Regions from separate parts of the Pseudoalteromonas sp. 1_2015MBL_MicDiv genome, predicted to be linked through region 1. Evidence: predicted binding sites of a transcription regulator. Region 1 holds the regulator's gene; each other region holds the start of a gene.

The links. Region 1 encodes LexA, which represses DNA repair genes until DNA is damaged. Its sites were predicted from a motif close to TACTGTATNNNNATACAGTA; they were not measured.
Region 2: AOR04_RS06625 (SulA-like leucine-rich domain-containing protein) is a predicted target of LexA. The motif match lies at 1,822-1,841, and genes of this name have one in related genera.
Region 3: dinB (DNA polymerase IV) is a predicted target of LexA. The motif match lies at 1,283-1,302, and genes of this name have one in related genera.

Annotation. Positions count from the first base shown of each region.
Region 1 is NZ_CP012737.1:154,395-157,605, reverse strand. Features, by position in the region: gene coxB (cytochrome c oxidase subunit II) at 1-501, opposite strand, end outside; gene lexA (transcriptional repressor LexA) at 969-1,586, opposite strand; gene AOR04_RS00755 (M12 family metallo-peptidase) at 1,850-3,211, shown strand, end outside.
Region 2 is NZ_CP012737.1:1,437,032-1,440,242, forward strand. Features, by position in the region: gene AOR04_RS06615 (DUF6172 family protein) at 1-240, shown strand, start outside; gene AOR04_RS06620 (YchJ family protein) at 846-1,325, opposite strand; gene AOR04_RS06625 (SulA-like leucine-rich domain-containing protein) at 1,363-1,797, opposite strand; gene AOR04_RS06630 (tetratricopeptide repeat protein) at 2,088-2,552, opposite strand; gene AOR04_RS06635 (NCS2 family permease) at 2,670-3,211, shown strand, end outside.
Region 3 is NZ_CP012737.1:3,039,786-3,042,996, reverse strand. Features, by position in the region: gene AOR04_RS13555 (aldo/keto reductase) at 1-666, opposite strand, end outside; gene AOR04_RS13550 (acyl-CoA thioesterase) at 676-1,110, opposite strand; gene dinB (DNA polymerase IV) at 1,314-2,366, shown strand; gene AOR04_RS13540 (M17 family metallopeptidase) at 2,497-3,211, shown strand, end outside.

The DNA.
Region 1 (3,211 bases):
CTTATCAACCTCAAGTAAGTAGTTAGGGTTTTTATCTGCAAGATTCGCTATTTCATCTTGCGGGGTAGACAAAATAGAGTAGAACTCTACATCTTCGCCCATATATTCATAATGCCATTTCCATTGCGAACCCGTAATTTTAATAGTGAGATCAGCTTTGCTGGCATCTTCCATTGCAATAAGGGTTTTAGTGGCTGGTACTGCCATAGCAATTAAAATAACAAACGGAATTGCAGTCCAAAGTATTTCTACTTTAGTGCTTTCGTGAAATTGGGCAGGTACAGCCCCTTTAGATTTACGGTGATGAATAAGTGCCCAAAACATAATTGCGAACACTATCACCCCAATCACACAACATATTATAAATATGGTCATGTGCAGCTGATATACATTATTGCTTATATCGGTTACGCCTTTGCGCATATTGTATTGGCTGTTCGCCAAAACTGAGTGCGAAAAAACACATAATATAAGCCACAAGGTAGAGGTCAGTTTACCCATGTGACGGCTCCTTTGATGCTATTGCGAATGCAAAGCGAAGAGGCATACGGCTTAAACGCCAATTCGTTATTTTTATTTTTTTAGCCAATCTTATTTAATATTGATTGGTTTTGCTGCGCCAACAACGAGTTTGTGTATATTGTGTGTTCTCAAAACTAAAAAGCTGTGAGTTATTATTAGCTCAGCACATTAATAATTAGCTAAAAAACGAACAACAAGCAAGTTTTAGTATAAAAAACAATCAGGTGATATTGAGTAATTAATAAAAAGTCAGTAATCAACTAGTCAACAGGAAGTTCAAAATATGAGCAAAACAAAGGGGTTTAACGTATTCGGAGGGGGAAATATAAGTGCAAAAAAATTTACAGCTAAAATAATTAGTTGGCTGTTTACGTCATATTTTTAGTGCTAATGTTAAAACAAAAATGCGTGCTAAAAAGCACGCATTTATAAAAATAAATTAAAAACTACATCCAATCAGCGTTTCTTATAACTCCAACGGCTAAACCTTCTATATTAAAAGATTCATTTTCTAGATCAACTTCAATTGGCGAAAAGTCGTCATTCTCAGCATGCAATAATACTTTTCGGCCTGCTTTTTCAAACCGCTTTACGGTAACATCATCATCAACACGAGCAACTACAACTTGTCCATTTTCTGCAACTTGAGTTTTATGCACAGCTAACAAATCACCATCCATAATACCTATATCTTTCATGCTCATACCGTTAACGCGCAATAAAAAATCAGCAGCTGGTTTAAACATTAATGGATCAATTTTACAATGACTCTCAACGTGCTCTTGCGCCAAAATAGGCTCTCCCGCTGCGACTCGCCCGATAAGAGGTAAACCTAACTGTTCAGGCTCTTCTTCCTCAACAAGTTGAATACCTCGGCTTGCACCTGGTTTCATCTTAATAGCACCTTTTTTAGCAAGCGCTTTTAAATGCTCTTCAGCAGCATTGGCACTTTTAAAGCCTAATGTTTGTGCAATTTCAGCACGTGTAGGAGGCATACCAGTGTCTTTAATAAAAACTTTAACTAATTCGAGAATTTGAGCTTGGCGCTTCGTTAATGGTCGCATACAACTGGTTTTCCATACAGTACATTTAACTGTGAGTATATACAGTTAAATAAAAATCGCAAATTTAAATTACATTGATTGCTTGCTGTTAATAAATCACTTTTACACTTATGTAGAAACAACGACTGCTTACATAAAATAAACATTTGTATCTTTATATTTACGATTAAGGGCTAATTTGATGACAGCCACATGTTAATAAATTGAAAACAACTTATTAACATGTACACTTTATGTGTACAAACACTTAAAAGGATTATCAAATGAAAAAATATTCACCATTGTTTATTGGCTTATTGTTTAGCGGCTATGCGTATGCCCAAGTCCCACTTTTCGAAGTGCAACACTCTAACTTTACGCAAAACATTAATAAAGAAGGTAATGCTCAATCTCAATTTGGACAACCGCTTTTCGAACTAAGCGCAAAAACCAATGCATTCTTTTTACCTGTTCAGGGAAGTGACATTGAATTTATCAAAAGTACAGCAAGTACATCAGCAACTGGTAACTTAATTTGGGTAGGTAAAAGCTTAGATGGTGACGAAGTAACACTGATAAAATCTACAAAGGGGATTTCTGGTACGATAAAGGTAAATGAACATGTTTATAAATTGCAACCGAATAAACATTCTGATCATAATTTTATTGAATTAGATCCTGCCAAGCAACCTGCTGAGCATGCACCCGATTATCAGCAATCTAGCAACACTATTTCAATCAGTGAACAAATTTTAACAGAACAAAGCTTCCAAACAGCTATGGCAACTAACGCGCAAAGCAATATTAGCTTACTCGTTTTATACACCCCAGCCGCAGAACAAAAATCTAGTGATATTAATAGCTTGATTGATCTTGCAATAGTAGAGACTAATCAGGGTTACCAAAACTCAGGTGTCAACGCAGTTGTTAGTTTGGCCCATGTAAGCCGAGTTAATTATACTGAAGCTACAAATTCAGGTACGGATTTAAATCGTTTAGCTACCAAAAACGATGGTTATATGGATGAAGCGCACACACTACGAGATCAATACGGTGCTGATGTAGTCATATTAATAAACGACGTTAACGGCTACTGTGGCCAAGCCAAAGCAATTGGTGCAAATGCTAACAGCGCATTTGCGATGGTTGATTATGACTGTGCAACCGGCTATTACTCTTTCGGTCATGAAATTGGTCATTTACAAGGTGCTCGTCATAACCCTGAAAACGATCCATCAACATCTCCTTATTCGTTCGGCCATGGTTATCAGCAACCTCAATCACAATGGCGTTCAGTAATGGCTTATAACTGCACAAATAACTGCACAAGAATCAATTACTGGTCAAATCCAAACAAATCATACAGCGGAAGTGTTATGGGAACTCCATCAAAACACGATAACGCTAGAGTCTTAAATTTAACAAACCCCACAATTGCAAATTTTAGATCTGCATCTAGCCCACCGGTAAATAACAATACACTGCAAAATAACCAATCTATCGTTGTTAGTGGTGATCGAAACAGTGAGCAATTGTTTACTTTTACAGTGCCAAGTGAAGCTGAGCAAGTCACATTTTCGACCTCTAATGGCACTGGGGATGTTGACCTACATGTAAAATATAATGCAATTGCAACGAGCAGTAAC
Region 2 (3,211 bases), 1.3 Mb from region 1:
AAGCACGAAGTGAAAAAATATTTGAAAAGAGAACGTAATAAAACGCTACCTGAAGATGCTGATTACTGGGCATTTGACTGTAAGTTTGGTAATACAGCTGAAGATGCTCAAGTAGTGCACGTTGCAGAGATTAGCAATCATATCAGCGACATCGAAAAGCAAGATTTAAAGTCTTTCTACGTAGAGATTTTAGCAAAGCCGGCACAGCGTCAACAAGCTGATTTAGATGACGACGAGTAACTCTTAAATTTTAAGTACTCGTAAAGTAGAGATGGACCCAAGTGGTCCATTTTTGTTATGTGGGTTTTAATATCAATCTGAATAATACTAACCAACCAATCCGCAATCATGCTTAATCAGTTTGAGGGATTAAATCTGACGCTAACGGCGTTAAAAATTTCTGATATAGGACAATTAAATAACGATTTTTTGTCTTGTTATCGACACGATTCTGTTATCTAAAAATAGATCACTTAATTAAAAGAGTTGGTATAAGTATTTGAACAATATAAATTATCTAATAACCCTATAATACCAACCTGCATAAATCTTTGATCAATTTAACGAATTAAATTGCACTATAACGTCGTTAAAATTTTTTATTTAGAACAACTAGATACAAAAACTTTTGCCTAGTTCTAGCGTAATTTTCTTAACGTTAAATAGACCCCATACATAAGCAGATTGGTATAAAATTTTATTTAGAGACGCTGAGTTTTTTGGAAATAAATAACTTTTCGTGTGTATGCGCCACATTAAGTTAAATAATATGTACAAAACTAGAGTACATATCATTTAACTAATTAGTGTGTTTCAAAATACCTGATGCCTGGGTAAGTTGAGGTTTATAGGCTATGGCACTTTTTATACTTTTTAGTACTGCCACATGGGCAATCATCGTTCCTGCCAATTTTTATATCTGCAACAGGTAATATAACGCCGTCAGAATATTTCCACTGATTTTTTTCTTTAATGAATTTTGATTGTTCGTGCAATTCACAGTATAAATTATCATAAAAGTAGTGCGCTTTAAATTCTACAAAACCCTGACTATCATCGTGCCCTGAGTCTATAATTGTCAGTTTTATAAAGCGGCAACCATCTGCAAATTCTTTAATTTCTTTAACGGGGTTTTCGGGCTGTTTATCTGGTGTATATGTTTGATAAATATACTTAGCATTTTTGAGTGCATAAGCACTATAACGAGAGCGCATAAGTAGCTCTGGTGTTTGAGGATGCTGTATTGCCAAATGAAAAGGTTCGCAGCAGTCAACATAATTTTGTTGGCTGCCACAAAGACATAATGTTTTATTCAGTGAGGTCATAATTTTGGTGTAAAGCTAAAATGTTAGTTTAACAAGATTATTGAGCTAGTAATATCTCTGTGGTTTGTTTGTTTTTCGTGAAGCAATATAACTTTGTATTTGTTTTACTCATATCCAGAGATAAGCTAGTTAATAGCTGGTTATTAACTATATCAGTCCAAGTAATTACAGCTGCAAAATTACCGTTGTGTAAAGCCGAATTTAATACGTACTCTAGATTCACTAAGTGTTTTTGTCTAATAACGAGTAATTTACTCGTATCGATAGAGCACGAATCAAGTAGCGCTTTACTAGGGACGTGATCGGGTGCGATTAATAATGTCCAAGCATTTAAGCTATTGTATTGATGTAATACTTTTAATAGCTCAAATGTTGCCGAAATTTCATCTTCAATTTCAATTAAATTAACACAATCGCTTTTATTGTCTTGTTGGTAGCTTTTAACTGTTCGTACGGTAATTGGTTGTAACATATCGCTTCACTCACTGGGTTTTTATACAGTATTTACATACAGTAGTTTATACAGTGTTTGTGTGCAAGTGTTTTTTGCTATTTTTTTGTACGATAATTTAAGATTTAGACTTTTTTTAAATTGTCATTTTTTTAAGTTATTAATATTTAATGATTTAAATTTACCTTTATGTTGTTGTTTCCAACTGTGCATTATTGTGTTGAATACTGTATACACCTGTTGAAGGTTGATATGGCAGCTTTAAATAATGATTTCATGTGTAAATTACAGCATAGTTTCGTATGTGTAATTTACTCTTCGTTAGCGTTATTTGGTATTAGGTGAGAAAACTGCAATTGGTGAATTTGTTCATATAAACTTGCAGCGTAGCATTGGGCATCTTTAAAGCGTTTAGTTTCAATGTGTTTACGCAAGTCAGTTAATGCAGTAGTTGCTGGCTCGTGACCTTGACTACTTGATAAGCTTAGCCATGCAACTGCATGAAATACACTTTGCGGAACACCTTGGCCTTTTACAAAAAATAGTCCTAAGTAAAATTGTGCTCGAAGTTCTCCAGACATCGCAGCTAAACGCATCCACTTCGCAGCAAGTGCATTTTGATTGTTTTTTAAATAATACAGTGCTTTGTTCAGTGTATTTTGCTGACTATTTTCGTTAGTTGGCGTTGAGTTAGTGTCGCTAGGTTGCGTGACAAAGGACAGTATATTGTCTAACTGCTGCTCTAAATCTTGGCCTGTCGGTGTTGTTTTTATCATGCTCACTCATTCGTTATGTAACTAAGTCAATAGTTTAGTATATCGCAAGGTAAAATGTCCTGTAAAAGATGATTTTTATGTTAAAATATTGCCACTTTTTACAACCATAAGTCTATTATGCTCGAAGCTTTATTTAAAATTAGTGAGAATGGCTCATCAGTCCGCCGTGAATGCATTGCGGGTATTACTACATTTATCACAATGGTTTACATTGTATTTGTTAACCCTGCCATGTTAGCAGAGGCTGGAATGGATCAGGGAGCTGCTTTTGTAGCAACTTGTATTGCAGCTGCTATTGGTTGTTTTATTATGGGATTGTGGGCTAATTATCCTTTAGCATTAGCGCCTGGAATGGGGTTAAATGCATTTTTTACATATGGTGTTGTATTAGGGATGGGTTACACATGGCAGGCGGCATTAGGTGCTGTTTTTATGTCTGGGTGTATATTTTTACTTCTAAGCCTGTTTAAAGTTCGTGAGTGGATTATTAATGCCATTCCTTTGGTTTTAAAGCGGGCCATTGCAACGGGTATTGGCGCATTTTTAGCTTTAATTGCTCTTAAAAATGCGGGCATCATCGTTGCCAGCCCTGCAACGTTAGTACAATTAGGTGATATAACTTCAGCTGGCCCATTATTAGCTATTTTCAGCTTTTTTAT
Region 3 (3,211 bases), 1.1 Mb from region 1:
ATACGGCCAATCTTTGGTATGCGCTAAGCTAAACTCGTTTTGAATAGATACTATGCGCGGCAAATTATGCTCTTTTGACAGGTTTAAAAATTGGCTTATTCCCCAAGGTGTGTCGTCAGATAAACCACAGTGCTTGATTTTACCTGCTTTAACACAATTGTTTAAACCTTCTAAAATATCCAGCATGCCAGCTTGATGTTCTTGTGTGTTTACGTCGGTAAATTTAAGCATACCTGGCCATTGTCTACCAAAGTGTGGGGTAGAGCGGTTTGGCCAATGTAATTGGTATAAATCTATGTAGTCAGTTTGTAAGCGTTTTAGTGATTCATCAACCGCCTCTATAACAGTTTGGCGAGTAATATTACCGCCATCGCGAACCCATGCTAAGCCGTTACCAGCAATTTTGGTTGCAAGTACAATTTTATCGCGCTTTTGTTGGTTACGAGAGAGCCAGTTACCAATAATTTGCTCAGTTTTACCATAGGTATCGGGTGATGGAGGAACTGCGTACATTTCGGCTGTATCAATAAAGTTTACGCCTTGAGCAAGTGCGTAGGCTATTTGTTCATCAGCATCATTTTGGGTATTTTGCATTCCCCAAGTCATACTACCTAGACATACTCTTGAAACATTAACACCACTGCTTCCTAGTGGACTGTATTGCATAAAATTTCCTTATTGCTCGTCTTGAGCGTAGCTAATTAAAGCCGATAAAAGAGGCTCTGAAATAGGGGCTTTTTGACCTGTTTCAAAATCAAACATAACCACTTTCGAATTACCGGTTGTGGTTATGGCATTTTGTGCGTGACTAAATACTGTATAATTCATCATAAATCGGTCTGTTTTAATGTCAGAAATAGTGACGCCTACAGTAAGGGTATCTGGAAAAGTAACAGGGCGCTTATAACGAATATTATTTTCGCTTATAACAGGGCCAATGCCGCTTGGGCTAATTGTATCAAATAAGTTTATTTTATTTAAAAAGTCGATTCTGGCTATTTCAAAGTAACGCAGGTAAACCACATTGTTTACGTGTTGAAGGGCATCCATATCGGCCCACGCTACAGTAATGTCAGTATGAATAGGGTGCTGATCTTTAAACGTTTGCATGCACTTTTAACTCTTTATTTTAAAGCACTAGATTATCAATATGACGATATGACCTCAAGGTAATTAGTGCGCTGTTTTTATGTATGACGAGTTTATTAAACTTGAACCCACTATAATAAATCGATTAATCAGAGTTTAGGAGCTTGCTTATTAATAATGATTAAACAATAATGGCTGTATAAATAAACAGTATTGTAATGGTGATGAAAAAGTTTATTCATATAGATATGGACTGCTTCTATGCGGCAGTTGAGATGCGCGATAATCCTAAGCTGGCCAATGTGCCGCTTGCTATTGGTGGCAATAGTCGCAGAGGCGTACTTTCTACAGCCAACTACATTGCCAGAGAGTATGGCGTGCGCTCAGCTATGTCTAATTATCATGCAAAACAATTATGCCCTGATTTAGTTATTGTACCTGGGCGCATGGCTGTTTATAAAGAAGCTTCAAATCAAATACGTGAAGTATTTAATCGTTACACCAACTTAATTGAACCACTCTCTCTTGACGAAGCTTATCTTGATGTAACTGATAGTAGCGTTTGTAAAGGCAGTGCTACGCTTATTGCGCAGCAAATAAGAGCTGATATTTATAATGCTACAGGGCTTACTGCATCCGCTGGTATTGCACCTATTAAATTTATTGCCAAAATAGCGAGTGATGAAAACAAGCCTAACGGTCAGTTTGTTGTATTACCTGATGAGGTGGATGATTTTTTAGCACAGTTACCTCTGGGTAAAATTCCGGGTGTCGGTAAAGTAACGCTCGAAAAACTCAATTTAAAAGGATTATATACAGGTAAAGATGTACGCGAAAAAGGCGTAAATTGGATGCAACAGCATGTAGGTAATTTTGGCGTATCGCTTTACCAAAAATGTGCAGGTGAGTATGTCGGTAAGGTATCTACTAATCGTATTAGAAAGTCGCTAAGTGTTGAGCATACCTATGAGTATAACAAAACCAGCTTACAAGAATGCCTCGAACAGTTGCCTACGTTGTTAGATGAGTTAAAGGTGCGCTTGGAAAAACAACAATTACAAAATCGGATTAATAAACTGAGCGTTAAGGTTAAATTTGCGAATTTTATAGTAACCTCTGCGGATCAGGCTTATCACCAATTAAATACTGAGGTTTTTACACAACTACTTACTAAAGCTTTCCAGCGAGGTGTGCAGCAACCGGTCAGGCTTTTAGGTATTGGGGTGGGTATTAAAAATCAACCAGATCAAAACTTCCAACTTAGTATTCTCGATTAAGCTGTAAAGCCTGTAATTGCAAGTTGCCACTAAAAAGTGGATTAAACTAAACACTTATCGCAGCTTGCTGGTCTTCAATATTCAAATCGACGATAATAGGGGCTTATGTTTTTTAACAGGACCTTTATTTATGGCATATCCAAAAGCCGTGTTGGCTCAGCCAGTAAGTGCTAGCCTTGAATCCGCATCACATGATGCATTAATCATTATTAGTGATGACTTTTCTCAATTACCAAATAATTCGCTACGTGATGCTGTTTTAGCACAATCAAAAGTAGATTCTCGCATTGGTAAGCAAGTTATTTTATTAGTGATTGAAAATAAGCGTGTAGTACTTGCGCCAACCGGTCCGCTAAACAGAGATTATGACGATGTGCGCCGTTATTTTGATGCAGCTAAACTTGCAATCAACGAAGCGAAAGCATCGGGTAGTATCAACCCTGCATTATTTTTACCAAATTTAAATGGCGATAGCCGTTACCAACATGCGCTGGAAGTTGCTTATTTAGGTGCTTGCCAAGCATTATGGCAGCCATTAGAAGCGCGTGAGTTTCATGGTGAAGGTATTGAACCGATAACAAGTATTGGTTTAGTGGATGCTAGCGAGCAAACAATTAAAGCCGTTAATGCAATTGCTGCTGGTCAATATGCTGCGCGTGATTTATGCGGTACTGAACCTGAACGTATGGCTCCACCGCGCTTTGCAGATTACTGTGTTGATTTATTTAAAGGCTCAAACATTGCGGTTGATATAATCGATGATATTGCAGCTATTGATAAAAATTACCCAATGTTAAGCACTGTTGCTCGCGCATCGTATGCAGTTGAGCGCCATCACCCACGTG